2 regions of the Marinobacter sp. AN1 genome follow, and region 1 is predicted to be linked to the other one. Evidence: riboswitches for the same ligand, from Rfam matches in the RefSeq annotation. Region 1 holds a riboswitch; the other holds the start of a gene.
What was found. A riboswitch is a leader RNA that binds a small molecule or an ion and turns the genes downstream of it on or off. The one in region 1 is predicted to bind cobalamin.
Positions count from the first base shown of each region.

Region 2: linked by a shared signal. The riboswitch ahead of LJ360_RS19685 (ribonucleoside-diphosphate reductase subunit alpha) and the one ahead of LJ360_RS01715 (TonB-dependent receptor plug domain-containing protein) in region 1 are both predicted to bind cobalamin.

Region 1 covers NZ_CP110342.1:393,150-400,761, forward strand. Annotated here, with positions in the region: gene LJ360_RS01705 (3'-5' exonuclease) at 1-329, opposite strand, end outside; gene LJ360_RS01710 (putative nucleotidyltransferase substrate binding domain-containing protein) at 364-2,235, opposite strand; cobalamin riboswitch at 2,365-2,582, shown strand; gene LJ360_RS01715 (TonB-dependent receptor plug domain-containing protein) at 2,811-4,505, shown strand; gene LJ360_RS01720 (cobalamin-binding protein) at 4,533-5,426, shown strand; gene LJ360_RS01725 (iron ABC transporter permease) at 5,473-6,387, shown strand; gene LJ360_RS01730 (ABC transporter ATP-binding protein) at 6,387-7,157, shown strand; gene LJ360_RS01735 (zinc ribbon domain-containing protein YjdM) at 7,332-7,612, shown strand, end outside.
Region 2 covers NZ_CP110342.1:4,256,280-4,263,891, reverse strand. Annotated here, with positions in the region: gene hsdR (type I restriction-modification system endonuclease) at 1-613, opposite strand, end outside; gene metE (5-methyltetrahydropteroyltriglutamate--homocysteine S-methyltransferase) at 803-3,076, opposite strand; gene LJ360_RS19690 (LysR family transcriptional regulator) at 3,182-4,072, shown strand; cobalamin riboswitch at 4,123-4,340, shown strand; gene LJ360_RS19685 (ribonucleoside-diphosphate reductase subunit alpha) at 4,636-7,389, shown strand.

The sequences.
Region 1 (7,612 bases):
ATGCCATGGATGGTGACCGACGTCTGGTGCAGTGGCAACTGCGGACGCACTACCCAATGACGGGCCTCGGCCAGGCGAATTCGTCGGAACGTGAAGGGCACCAGGCCGATACTGACGATGGAGTGCTGGTTCGGGTCCAGCCCGGTGGTTTCGAAGTCCATGGCGACCATCGGGACCTCTTCCACGGTGGTGTCGGGCGTGATGGAGAAGGCCTCATAGAAGGTCCTCAGGCGCGGGTCACTGGTTTCCCTTGCCAGTGACGACATTCTATCTGGCCAGTCGCCGGTTGGCCGATGGCCGTCACCGGATGCTCTACGTCTGGTGCTCATGGCTCTCCTGTGTACAACGTTGTTATCACGGGGACTACCGGGGAATCTGGGCGTTGTAACGATAGCGCAGGAACTTCTGGGCCTGGCTGACGACCTGGAAGGCGTCTTTCAGGTGGCTGCGCTCGAAGGGGGACAGATCTTCCGGGCGCACGTTGTTGTCCGGTTCGCGCCCGTCTTCCATGGCCAGGGCCTGGTGGCGGATACGGACGATAGCGATAAACTCCATGGCATCCCTCAGGTTGCCCACGCCGTCTTCCGGCAGTAAGCGGGTCTTGCCAATGTCCCGCAGCCGGTCAAAGGAATTCTGGGCCCGGGATCCACAGGCCAATGCATGCACCCGAATCAGGTCGGATACCGGCGCCGTACCCCGACGCTTCAGGTTGAAGGTTTTCTGCTGTTTGCCATCTTCCTCCATCACAAACTGGCGGAAGAAGCCCAGGGGTGGCGTTCGATTGAGGGCATTGCGGGCCAGCATGGCCAGGAATCGCTGACTGTTCTGTGCTTTTTCTGCGATCAGCTCCTTGAGGGCTTCGGCGTAGCGCTCCTCACCGTACACCCCGTCCAGGTCAAAGAAGATATTACTGTTGAGCAGGGCTTCCGCCTTGGGATTATCGATCCAGTCGGTGAAATAGTCCTTCCAGACTTTCAGGGGCTGCCGCCACTTGGGGTTGGTCGCCATGATATCGCCGGTGCAGTAGGCATAGCCGCATTCGGCCAGGCCATCGCTGACGAACTTTGCCAGGGCGAGGAAGTAGGCGTCGTGCTCAGCCGGGTCGAAACTGTCATCCAGTACCATGGCGTTATCCTGGTCGGTGACAATAAGCTGCTCATCCCGGGCCATGGACCCCAGGGCGAGGAAACAGTAGGGCACCGGTGGCGGGCCAAGTTTCTCCTCTCCAAGCTCCAGAAGTCGCTGGGTAAAGCTGCGGCCGATACCGGCCATGGCACTGCCGATCATGTGGGAATTGGCGTCTTCGTTTACCATCCGGATAAAGCTGTTGCGGACTTCCTGGCTGATGGCCTTGAGGCCTTTCACATCGGGCTGGCGGTGAATGTTGCTGACCACGTACAGGCTGTTCTGGGATTCATACTTGACGATATCGGACAGGGCCACCACACCCCGGGGCTTGCCCTTTTCGATGACCGGCAGGTGGTGCACATTGTTGTGCAGCATTTGCAACATGGCCTCGAACACCAGCGCATCGGGCCGGATGGTGATCAGATCCGGTGACATGATATCGGCCACCGGGGTTTCCGACGGCAGGGCGTCGGCCACGGCCCGGGTGCGCAGATCACGATCGGTGATGATACCCACCAGGTTGCCCTCGTCGTCCCCGCTGCCCTCAACCAGCAGCAGGGACGATACCCGGTTATCGGTCATGATGCGGGCGGCCTCCTGCAGGCGCACGGTGGAGGGGGCGGTTACCGGTTGGCGAGAGATCAGCCGGGAGACCTTCGCCGTCATCGAGTCGTTGACCTGGTCCGATCGGGTGACGGCCTGGCGCAGGCGGCTCTTGTCCTCTACCTCCACGAAGTCGGCAAAGACATCATGGTTATCGAACAGGTCCTGAAACACCGGGTACGGGATCAGGTAGATGAGGGTGTCCTCCAGGGCTGTGGCAGGAAAGCGCACCTGGCGACCCATCAAAAGACCGATCTGGCCGAAGATTTCGCCCTCGCCGAGCCGGTTGTACAGCTCCCCGGAGCGTCGGTAGAGTTCTGCCGCACCGCTGCGGATATAATGCAGGTCGGTATTCTTCTGGCCCAGCTCCAGGATTTTTTCCCCGCCCTGGAAATAGGCAATCTCGATACTGCCGGCCACCCGGTCCAGCGCCTCATCCGGCAGTTCATCGAAGGGTGCGTGCTGCTGTAAGTGGTTACGGATGTCGATCAGTTCCGCTTGCATGGGCCGCCCTGTTGCTATGGTGTCATTGAGGGTAACCACTGCAATATAGCAGGGCAGCAAGGCGGTTCGCGAACGGGTGGCCTGCAACACTTGATGAATTACATTGACCACCACAAGGGGTGTTGCTAGCCTTGCGCCCTGTTTTCAGGTGTCCTGCTGCCAGTATGGCGCGGGATGAAACGGGAAGTCGGTGCGCCTTCGGGCCAGTCCGACGCTGCCCCCGCAACGGTAATTGAGATAAGGGTAACCAATCCGCCACTGCGCATTGTCGTGGGAAGGCGGTTGCCCGTAACCGCACCGCGGTTCGCTCAAAAGCCCGGAGACCGGCCTGGGAACACACCCGGAGTTGCGGAGGGCGGCTCGGGTAGGCGACTCCCGGCATCTTTCCGCTCTCCGTCCTGCCTGCCCCGCTGACTACTCCGTAATGCATGTCTTGAACCCGTGCGGGTGCGCGCGGTTTGTGGAGTAGTATGATGCTCAAGGTTCCCGTTTTCGTAGCAGGCGCGTCCCTGCTCGCCCCTTCCCTGAATGCCTTTGCCCAGTCAGAGACCGATACCCGGCCAATGGATCCTATCGTGGTGACCGCCACCCTGGGTCCGAAAACGGTTGGTGAAAGTCTCTCGTCTGTTACCACGATTGAAGAAGCCGAAATACGCCGGCAGCAACCTAAAGACTTCCAGGATGTCATTGTTTCGCGCCCCGGCATAGCCATCTCTGCAAACGGCTCTCTCGGCAAAAATGCGACGGTACTTATTCGTGGGCACGAGTCTGACGGGACGGTTTTGCTGGTTAACGGTATTCGTATTCGTTCAGTAACATCTGGCTCACCAGCCTGGCACTACCTGCCACCTCAACTGATCAACCGGGTGGAAATCGTCAGGGGTAGTCGGAGCAGTCTTTACGGTGCAGATGCAATGGGTGGGGTAGTTCAGGCATACACCGCGCCAGAGAGTGAGGGTTCCAAAGGGTGGGTTGAGGTCGGCGCCGGGAACCTGGACACCCAGAACTACACCCTTGGACTTTCCTCCGTCGAGGAAAACAGTTCTCTTGGTGTCGGTATTAACCGGTTCCGGACAGATGGCGCCCCGGTGGTGGAGAATGGAGACGACAAGTCCTACGACAATACCTCCGGTAGCTTCAATGCAAGTTACGAGTTTTCCAATGGCGTTCGCGCTTATATGACCTATCTTGGCGCCGAAGGTCGCTCAGAGTATGAAGGAGGGTACAACGATTATTTGTTCCAGGTGGCAGGCGTGGGCGTCGACTTTCCGCTTACCGACCACTGGCGGACAAGCCTGCAGTTCTCTGATGCGAGGGATGAACTGGATGATGTGAGTGCCTTCCCGGGTGAATACAATACCAACACCCGTACATCTCGCCTGGAAAACTGGTTTACGGTTGGCACGCATGAGTTTGTGCTTGGCGCAGAAACCATGACCGATCGGCTGGATTCGACCCAGTCTTTCACCGAAGACAAACGCGGCAACGATGCCTATTTTGGTCAGGCCTTGTTCAATTTCGGCCCAACAGAGCTTCATCTGAGTGCTCGCAGTGACGACAATGATGCGTTTGGCACCCATGAGACATGGGGCGCATCCTACGGCTACCGGATTGATTCCAGCCATCGGCTACGTGCCAGTGTTGGCACAGCTTTCAAGGTACCAACCTTTCTGGATCTGTACGCCCCACCAGCCTGGGGCGGTAATCCGGACCTGGAGCCAGAAGAGTCAACCAGCTACGAAATCGGTATGGAAGGTAACTATGGAAACTGGTTTTGGGATGTCGCCCTTTACCAGAGTGATGTAGATCAGCTTATCATCTTCGACAATACCCAGTTTCGTTCTCTGAATGTCAAGGAGGCGCGGCTTCGGGGTATTGAAGTTTCAGCGGGCTGGCAGAATAGCGATTGGACTGTGCGCGCTGGTGCCAGTGCTGGAGATTATGAAGACAGGGAAGACGGCAGCACACTGATCCGGCGACCGGAGCAGACCGTCAGGCTTGATGTCGACCGTCATTTCGACGATTGGTACGTCGGCACGACCCTTCGGGCGGAGAGTCACCGGTACAGTTACGAGCGTAAGCGTATCCCGGGGTATGGCAACTGGGATCTTCGTGCTGGCGTGAGTCTGGCAGATCAGTGGTCGGTCAAGTTGACGGTGGATAATGTACTCGATGAGGAGCATCGTCTGGCACAGTACAGTGGTGATCAATATTTCATCAGCACCGGCAGGACCGCAATGCTGTCAGTACGTTATGATTTCCTTCAGTAAGTCCCGGTCCAGACAGGTGACCCGGTAATGCTATCGTGGCGCTTAAGCTCGATAGCTGGTTTTCTGTTACTGCTTATGCTGGCAGCAGGCAGCAAGGCGGGTGGACTATGTGCGGTTGATGCCCTTGGACGGGAGGTCTGCCTGTCGGAGCGGGCCGTCCGGATTGTATCCCTGTCGCCCGGTGCAACCGAGCTGGTTTATTCCGCTGGCGCTGGCGACCAACTGGTGGGTGCCGGCGCCTGGAGCGACTATCCGCCTGAAGCGAGGGAGCTGCCCCGGGTAGGCGACAGTAAGCGGGTAGACCTGGAAGCCATCCTGACCCTCGAGCCAGATCTGGTGATTGGCTGGACCGACGGAAACTCCAGGGTTCAGCTGGACCGCCTGGCAGAGCTGGGTATCCCCGTGTTCTGGCTGGCGCCCAGAACGTTCGAGGATATCGCCGCCACTGTGAAGGCGCTGGGTCTGCTTACCGGCCACCAGCCGCTGGCAGAACAGCGTGCCGGGGAATTTCTGGCAGGTATCAGGGCCATCGAATCGCAGTATGAAACGGCCAGGCCCGTGCGGGTGTTCTACCAGGTGTGGGACCAGCCGCTGATGACCATTAATGGCGATGAACTGATCAGCAGGGCCATACAGCTTTGTGGTGGCACCAACGTGTTCGGTGACCTGCCCCGCCTCGTCCCCCGCATATCGGTGGAGACGCTGCTGATGGTGGACCCGGAAGTAATCGTTACCGCCGGCCGTGGCGATACCGAACAGGGCTGGCTACAACGCTGGCGGGACTATCCCTCGCTGACGGCAGTGGCCAGTGACAATCTCTTCCAGGTTTCCCCGGACCTGCTGCAGCGAGCCACCTTCCGCATGCTGGATGGCACCCGTGAGTTGTGCGACCTGTTGGAGCAGGCCCGTGCCCGCCTTTGACGCCTTTCGCCCCCTGGCACTGCTGGCCCTGGCAGGGCTGGGCGCCATGGTGTTATCGGTCAGCGTGGGCAGCGCCGGCCTGTCGCTGGCGGATACCCTGGCGGCTCTCACGGGTAGCGGCAGCGAACTGAATCGGACGCTGGTACTGGAACTGCGCCTGCCCCGAACCCTTGCCGCCTTCGCTACCGGCGGCCTGCTTGCGGTTGCCGGCGCGCTGATGCAGGTATTGCTGCGTAACCCGCTGGCAGATCCCTATGTGCTGGGGCTGTCCGGCGGCGCAGCGGTGGGTGCCTTGCTGAGTATGCTCGCGGGGGTGGCCGGCGTTATTGTCACCGCTTCCGCCTTTGGTGGCGCCCTGTTGTCAACGCTAATGGTTTTCGGCCTGGCCCACGGTACCGGAAGCTGGACGCCCACCCGGCTGTTACTGACCGGCGTGGTTGTGGCGGCGGGCTGGGGCGCAATTATTACCCTGTTGCTGGCGCTCGCTCCGACCCGTGAGCTGCCGGGCATGCTCTACTGGCTGATGGGAGACGTGGCTTATGCGGGGTCCCCCTGGCCGGCCTTTGTGCTTCTGGTACTCGCCTGCCTTCTGGTTATACCTGCGGGCCGCAGTCTGAATGTGCTCGCCCGGGGGCCTTTGCAGGCCGCTGCCCTGGGGGTAAACGTGCGCCCCATGGAATGGACCATCTACATTGGCGCCAGCCTGCTGACCGCTACTGCGGTTACCACCGCTGGCAGCATCGGCTTCGTCGGGCTGGTGGTGCCCCATATGCTCCGATTGGTGCTGGGCAATGATCAGCGCATTATCCTGCCTGCCTGCGCCCTGGGCGGCGGCGCCCTGCTGGTACTGGCAGATACCCTGGCCCGGGTGGTGATTTCCCCCGAACAACTGCCAGTCGGTGTCATTACGGCGTTGCTGGGCGTGCCCACGTTCCTCTATCTGCTGTACCGGAGTCGCTGATGGACACCTTGCAGGCTCGTCAGCTGGTGATCGACATTCCGGGGCGGACGGGTGGTTCCCCGCTGAACCTGACGGTTGAAGCGGGCCAGGTGTGGGGTGTGCTGGGGCCGAATGGTGCCGGCAAAACCACCTTGCTGCATACGCTGGCGGGCCTGCGGCTGCCGCGGGAGGGTGAGGTTCGCCTGGGTGAGTACCCGCTTACGGAGGTGCGTCGGCGCAGCGTGGCCCAACAGCTGGGCCTGGTGTTCCAGGACCGGCAGGATGGCTTTCCGGCCACCGTACTGGAAACCGCCCTGATCGGACGCCATCCGTGGCTGTCCCTCTGGCAGATGGAAAGCGGCGATGACCTGAACCGCGCTGAGGCAGCGCTAAAGGCCCTGGATGTGGTTCACCTGAAGGATCGGCTGGTCAGCACGCTTTCAGGAGGTGAGCGCCAGCGGGTAGCCATCGCCACGGTACTGACCCAGAACCCGGATACCTGGTTGCTGGATGAACCCACCAACCACCTGGATCTTCACCACCAGGTTGCCGTCATGCAGTTGCTGAAGCAGCAGGCCGAGGCCGGCCGGGCCATTTTCATGTGCCTGCATGACCTGAACCTGGCCGCCCGCTGGTGCGACCACCTTCTGTTACTCTTTCCGAATGGTGAGGCCTGCTGGGGCCATGCCAGCCAGATGCTGGTCCCGTCTGCCCTGGAGAGCCTGTATAACCAGAAACTGATCACCGTGGAAGCCGACGGTGCGCCGGTTTTTGTGCCGGCAAAGGGGTAGTTCAGGGAGGCAACCCACAGTCCCCAGGCACCCATGTGGGGTGTGCCCCCCATTGAGTTGTCTCCATACGCTATAATGCCCGCCCCTTGAAGTGTTGGGTACTGAGTGGCCAGGCGTCTAGTGTCCCGTCTGTCTCATCCAGCGCTTGTGACCTTCCACAGAGCGAGGCTTATCGTGAGCACTTTACCGAGTTGTCCTGAATGCCAGTCCGAATTCACCTATGAAGATGGTGAGTTCCTTGTCTGCCCGGAGTGTGGGCATGAATGGAAAGCCGGTGGCGAGCCGTCCGAAGTATCTGGCGGGCTTTCCGTCAGCGACGCCAACGGCAACCCACTGGCGGATGGTGATACGGTGACCGTTATCAAGGACCTGAAGGTGAAGGGTTCCTCGCTGGTGGTCAAGGTTGGTACCAAGGTCAAGAACATCCGCCTGGTAGACGGCGACCATGATATCGA
Region 2 (7,612 bases), 440 kb from region 1:
CTTTGATCTTTTGCTCGTAGGCTTGTTGCTGTTGGCTCAGGGCTTGTTCGTGCTGGCGGGCCTGTTCCGCCAAAGCGCGGGATTCTTCATCCATGGCGAGCGCCAGGGCTTCGTATTCGGCTTTTTCTTTCTCAATCAGCTGGCTGAGCTGCTGGCTGCTGTCCAGCGCCATGTTGGCGTGTTGCAGATCGTGGCGGAGCTTTTCGATGTCGCCCTGAAGCTGGCGTAACTGTGCGCTGGGGTCTGCTGGGGGTATAAATGGGCCGGGCTTGAAGCTGGCACCGGCTTTACCGAAGGAGCGGTGAAACCATATAGCCAGGGCCCGCGCCACTTTCAGCCCATCCATGGCTTCTTTGTGTTGGGTACGGAACTGGTGAGTGGCTTTGTTGCCTTCAATCCGCAGGATATGGAACAGTTCTTTGATCTGCGGTTCCAGGCGCAATTCCCGGTTCAGGCGATAAAGCAGTTCGGACTGGCTGGTTTGTTCGTCAAACTCAATACCGGACAGCGCGGCCAGGTGTTGGGCCAGGGCTTCGCCAAGCTGGCGGAGTTTGATCAGGGTGGTGTTGGGGTCGCTGGCGAAGGCGCGTTCGGCAGATTCGGCCAGTTCCATGAACAGTGAGTCGTGTTCGGCCAGAAATCCAAAATTCGCCGAGTGGTTACTGCTCCCTTGCACGGCCTGCTCCCGATATTAGCACCTATTAACGAATGATGAGTGCCGCGTCGGGCACTCATCATAGTTGCCGGTTAACTTGCTAACCTGTCGGTAACTTTATCAGCGGAGTCTGGCAGAGGCCAATGATTAACCGGCTTCCCGCAACTCCCTCGCCGCAGCCACCATATTCTCAAGGGCCGGTATGACTTCTTCCCACTGCCGGGTTTTCAGGCCGCAGTCCGGGTTTACCCACAGGCGTTCTGCCGGCACCCGTTCCGCTGCCTTGCTCATCAGGCTGACGATCTGATCCCGGGACGGAATGTTCGGTGAATGGATGTCATAGACTCCCGGGCCGATTTCGTTCGGGTAGCGGAACGCCTCGAATACATCCAGCAGTTCCATGGCGGAGCGGGAGGTTTCGATGGTGATGACGTCCGCGTCCATGCGGGCGATGTCTTCAATAATGTCGTTGAACTCCGAATAGCACATATGGGTGTGGATCTGGGTAGTGTCCTTCACGCCGTTGGCGGTGATGCGGAACGCATCGATAGCCCAGTCCAGGTAGTCCTGCCACTGTGACCGGCGCAGGGGCAGGCCTTCCCGCAGGGCGGCCTCGTCAATCTGGATGATGTTGACGCCGGCGGCCTCCAGGTCCAGCACTTCCTGGCGGATGGCCAGGGCCAGCTGGAAGGCGGTGTCACGCCGGGGCTGGTCGTCCCGCACAAAGGACCAGTTGAGGATGGTGACCGGGCCGGTAAGCATGCCTTTGAGGGGCTTGTCCGTAAGGGAGCGGGCGTAGGCAATCCACTCCACGGTCATGGGACCGGGGCGGTGGATATCACCATAGAGAATCGGCGGTTTTACACAGCGGGATCCGTAGGATTGCACCCAGCCGAAGCGGGTGAAGATATAGCCTTCCAGCTGTTCACCGAAATACTCCACCATGTCATTACGTTCCGCCTCACCGTGGACCAGCACGTCCAGCCCCAGCTTTTCCTGTTCGCGGATGGCTCGCTCGATTTCTGTCTTCATGGTCGTGACATAGTGTTCCCGGCTGATTTCCTGCTTGCGGTACGCCAGCCGCGATTTGCGGATGTCCGTGGTCTGCGGGAAGGAGCCGATGGTGGTGGTGGGATAGCGGGGCAGCTTCAGATGTTGAGCCTGCTTGTTCGCCCGAATGGAGTAGGGGCTCTTGCGCTGGCCCAGCTCCGGCGTGATGGCCTGCACCTGCTGTCTGATGTCCGGATTATTGACCCTGCCTGATGCCCGCCGGCTGGCAATGGCCCGGGCGTTATCGGCCAGGGGTCCTGCCACAGCGTCAGTCCCCTCATTGAGGGCGCTTTTCAGCACACGGAGTTCGTCCAGTTTCTGGGTGGCGAAGGCAAGCCAGCTGCGGATCTCAGGATCCAGGTCGCTCTCCAGGGCCAGGTCCACGGGTACGTGGATCAGCGAGCAGGAGGGGGCCAGCCACAGGCGGTCACCGAGCTTGTCGTGGACCGGTGTCAGCCATTCCAAAAGACCGTTGAGGTCCGTCTTCCAGATATTGCGTCCGTCGATCACCCCCAGGGACAGCACCTTGTGGGGGGGCAGCCAGTCGACCACCACCTGCACATCCTGTTTGCCCCGTACCGCGTCTATGTGGAGACCGGCCACTGGCAGGTTGCAGGCCTGCTGCAGGTTTTCCGCGAGGGTGCCGAAATAGGTGGTTAGTAGCAGTTTGCTGCGGCTTCCCTTGAGGGCGTGGTAGGCGGTTTCCAGGGCTGCTTTCCAGTCGGCGTCCAGTTCGGTGACCAGGACGGGCTCATCCACCTGAACCCAGTCCACCCCCAGGTCCGCCAGCTGATCCAGCAATTGCCCGTAGACCGGCAGCAGGCGCTCCAGCAGTTGCAGGCGGTCGTCGCCTTCCCGGGCCTTGCACAGCCACAGGTAGGTGACCGGACCGATAATCACCGGCTTGGGGGACACACCGGCACTGCGCGCCTCGGCATTCTGCTCTAACAGCCTCTGGTTGTTGAGGGAGAACGACGTGTCTTCGGACACTTCCGGGACGATGTAGTGATAGTTGGTGTCGAACCACTTGGTCATCTCACCGGCCGCAATGCCGCAACCGCAGTCCGCCGGTGACCGGCCCCGGGCCACGCGGAAGTAGTGGTCCAGTTCGCTGCCCTTAAGTCCCTGAACCCGCTCCGGTAGATGGCTCAGGGTGAAGCTCATGTCCAGGACATGGTCGTACAGGGAAAAGTCCCCCACCGGCGCGTAGTCCAGGTCGGCCTGGGTTTGCCAGTTCTGCTGCCGCAGGTGTTTCGCCGTGTTCAACAGGTCGTCCGCGGTGGTTTTCTGCTTCCAGTAGTCTTCCAGTGCGAATTTGAGTTCTCGCCGGGTGCCGATGCGGGGAAACCCGAGGTTGTGTGTCAGTGCCATGGTGGTGCTCCTGTTAATCAATAAGTGGCAGGAGCATAACCACTGCAGTTCATGACGAAAAATGGTTAAATGTCACCAATCCATGACATTGATTCATAAATAGCCATGATCGAACGAAGCCATCTGAAAATCCTGCGGGAAATCGACCGCCAGGGTTCCCTGACCGCTGCCGCCAGGGCATTGCACCTGACCCAGTCCGCCCTCAGTCACAAGATCACCCGGCTCGAGCAGCTACTGGGTACGCCCTTGTGGCAGAAGGAAGGTCGGGGCCTCAAGCTCACCCAGGCTGGTGATTACCTGTTGCAACAGGCCAACCGCCTGCTGCCCCAGCTGGAACGGGTGGATGAGCGCCTGTTGCAGTTTGCCCGGGGCGAACGGGGGGCGCTGAACATTGGTATGGAGTGTCACCCCTGTTACCAGTGGTTGCTGAAAGTTGTGGACCCCTTCCTGGCCCGGTGGCCAGGGGTGGATGTGGACGTCACCCAGAAGTTCCAGTTCGGTGGCATGGCAGCGCTGTTCAACCATGACATTGACCTGCTGGTGACGCCAGATCCGATCGTTCGGGAAGGGATTCACTTCGAGCCGGTGTTTCCCTACGAGCAGGTGCTGGTGGTCAGCCGTGATAGTGAGCTTGCCGGGCTGGAACGGGTAACCCCGCAGCAGGTGGCCGCCCAGACCCTGTATACCTACCCGGTGGCCATCGAGCGCCTGGATATCTTCCAGCAGTTCCTGTTGCCTGCCAGTTGCCTGCCCAAAAAGCACAAGGTACTGGAAGCCACCGAGATGATGCTGCAGATGGTCGCCGCCGGCCGGGGCGTGGCCACGTTACCCCTTTGGCTGGTGGAAGAATACGCTGAGAGCCTGCCAATCACGCCAGTCAGGTTGGGTGAACAGGGCATTCACAAGCACATCCACCTGGGCGTTCGAACGGCAGACCTCGACGACCGCCACACCCGGGCGTTTATCGAAATGGCGGGTGAAACCTCGCTGGTGTGATCCTGATCCCTCTGTCGCTCAGCATGGTTGTTGTCGGTGGTTTCTCTGTATATAGTGTTTATGTTCTTGGCGTAATACCAGATATTGTGATTAATTGATGATCAGTCTGGTATTGGGAATCCGGTGAGAGTCCGGAACTGACGCGCAGCGGTATTGGGGAACGAACGGGCATCATGACACTGGCACACGCCGGGAAGTCGCCCGCAAGGCCGAACCGGAAGGTTTACGCCCCTGAGTCCGAAGACCGGCCAAGGACAGAGTGCTGTGCCTTCGCGTTTTAAAGGCGAGCGGACGGGTTCCAGTTTTTTGCCACGGAATCCACGGAAGAACACGGAAAAAGCAAAAGACCAAGACGTTATTGGTCCACGAAATCCACGAAAGAACACGAAGTTGAAACAACCAGACCTGTTTGTTCAGTAATCATTTTTTTCGTGTTCTTTCGTGGGTTTCGTGGCTAAAAATCTTTTCATCTTTTTCCGTGTTCTTCCGTGGATTCCGTGGCTAACCAACCCCTCCTGCAACGCGAAGCCAGCAATACCAACGCGTTGTAAAGGAGAACACCCATGTCCACAGCCCTGGCCGAAGCACCCCCAGCCACCACGGAATCCCTCCAGGTGATCAAGCGCAACGGCACCCTGGTGGGTTTCGACCCCTCCAAGATCAGCGTCGCCGTCACCAAGGCCTTCCTCGCCGTGGAGGGTGACCAGGCCGCCGGTTCCGCCCATATCAACCATGCCGTCAAAGCCGTGACTGAGCAGGTGGTCCAGGCCATCAGTCGTCGCCTTAAGGCTGGTGGCAAGGTGCATATCGAGGACATCCAGGACCAGGTGGAGCTGGCGCTGATGCGGGGCGAAGAGCAGAAAGTCGCCCGCGCCTACGTCCTCTACCGGGAGGAACACGCACGCCAGCGGGCGCTGGACGAGCCAGTGGAAGCGCACCCGCACCTGACCGTGAAGAAGGCGGATGGCACATCAGCGCCGCTGGATCTGGGCCTGATGAAACTGCAGGTGGAACAGGCGGCTACGGGTCTGCAGGGCATCAATGGCGAATCCCTGGTGGAAGACGCCCTGCGCAACCTCTACGACGGTATCGAGGAAACCGGGGTACTGTCCGCACTGATCATGACCGCCCGTGGCCGTATCGAACAGGAGCCGGACTACAGTGCGGTCACCGCCCGTTTGCTGCTGGAACAGATCCGCCTGGAAACCGCCGGGGCGCTGAACCTGCCCACCACGCTCTCGCTGGCGGAGGTTTACCCACAGGCGCTGACTGCGTTTATTCACGAAGGCATCCGCTACGAACTGCTGGACGAAGCCCTCGCCGCCTTTGACCTTGAACGGCTGGGCGCCGCCCTGAAACCGGAGCGGGACCAGCAGTTTGGCTTCCTTGGCCTGCAGACCCTTTACGACCGCTACTTCCTGCACTGGAACAAGGCCCGCCTGGAGTTGCCTCAGGTGTTCTTCATGCGGGTGGCCATGGGCCTGGCCCTGCGGGAGGATGACCCCAACACCCGCGCCATCGAATTCTATGAGCTGCTGTCCAGCTTCGACTACATGGCCAGCACCCCCACGCTGTTCAACAGCGGTACCCGCCATTCCCAGCTGTCCTCCTGCTACCTGACCACCGTGCAGGATGACCTGGAGAGCATCTACGGCGCCATCCGTGACAACGCCATGCTGTCCAAGTGGGCTGGCGGCCTTGGCAACGACTGGACCCCGGTGCGGGCCCTGGGCTCCCACATCAAGGGCACCAACGGTCAGAGCCAGGGTGTGGTGCCGTTCCTGAAAGTGGTCAACGACACCGCCGTGGCGGTGAACCAGGGCGGCAAGCGCAAGGGCGCCGTCTGCGCCTACCTGGAAAGCTGGCACCTGGACATCGAGGAATTCCTGGAGCTGCGCAAGAACACCGGTGACGAACGCCGCCGCACCCACGATATGAACACCGCCAACTGGGTGCCGGACCTGCTGATCGAACGCATGCGTGAAGATGGCGACTGGACCCTGTTCTCCCCCAGCGATGTGAGCGACTTGCACGACCTGTACGGTAACGCTTTCCGGGAACGCTATGAACACTATGAACAGCTGGCGGAACAGGGGGAAATCACCCTTTACAAGACGGTCTCCGCCAAGCAGCTATGGCGCAAGATGCTTACCGTGCTGTTCGAAACCGGCCATCCCTGGATCACCTTCAAGGACCCCTGCAACCTGCGTTCACCCCAGCAGCATAAAGGGGTCGTGCACAGCTCCAACCTGTGCACCGAAATCACCCTCAACACCAGCGAAGACGAAATCGCCGTGTGCAACCTGGGTTCCGTGAACCTGGCGGCCCACGTGCAGGATGGCGAGCTGGACGTAAAACGGCTGGAGCGGACCGTCACCACCGCCGTACGCATGCTCGATAACGTTATCGACATCAACTACTACGCGGTGCCCCAGGCGAAGAACTCCAACCTCAAACACCGCCCGGTGGGTCTGGGTCTGATGGGCTTCCAGGACGCCCTCTACAAACTGGGCGTACCCTACGCCAGCCCGGAAGCGGTGGAGTTCGCTGACGTGGCCATGGAACAGCTCAGCTACTTCGCCATCCGTGCATCCGCCACATTAGCCGGTGAACGTGGCGCCTACGGGAGTTACGAGGGTTCCCTGTGGGACCAGGGCATCCTGCCCATCGACTCCCTGGACCTGCTGAGAGCGAACCGTCGCGACGGCGACGTCTCGGTCAACACCGAAACCCGGCTGGACTGGACCCCCGTTCGGGAGCTCGTTGCCAGCAACGGCATGCGCAACAGCAACGTCATGGCGATCGCCCCCACGGCCACCATCTCCAACATCGTCGGCGTCTCCCAGTCCATCGAACCGGCCTACCAGAACCTGTTCGTCAAATCGAACCTCTCCGGCGAGTTCACCGTGGTGAACCCTTCACTGGTCCGTGACCTCAAGGCTGAGGGCCTTTGGGACAACGTCATGGTCAACGATCTCAAGTACTTCGACGGCAGCGTGCAACAGATCGACCGCATCCCGGCGCAGCTGAAAGCCCGCTACGCCACGGCCTTTGAAATCGATGCGAGATGGCTGGTGGAAGCCGCCGCGCGACGTCAGAAATGGCTCGACCAGGCCCAGAGCCTGAACCTGTACATGGCCGAGCCCAACGGCCGAAAACTCGATGAACTGTACCAGCTGGCCTGGGAGCGGGGCCTGAAAACCACCTATTACCTGCGCTCCCTGGGTGCCACCGGTGCTGAAAAAACCACCCCGGTCGCCGCGCCACAGCCGCAGGTGTGTTCCATTGACGAGCCTGATTGTGAGGCTTGTCAGTAACTGATTTTTTTAGCCACGGAATCCACGGAAGAACACGGAAAATAGCGAAAGGCAAAAACGTTACGGGCCACTAAACCCACGAAAGAACACGAACAAAGATTCACTACGAAAAGAAAAAGGCTTTGTTGTCTTTTACTTTCGTGTTCTTTCGTGGGTTTAGTGGCTAAAAAGATCCTTTCATCTTTTCTTTTTTGTTTTTCCTTCCGTGTTCTTCCGTGGATTC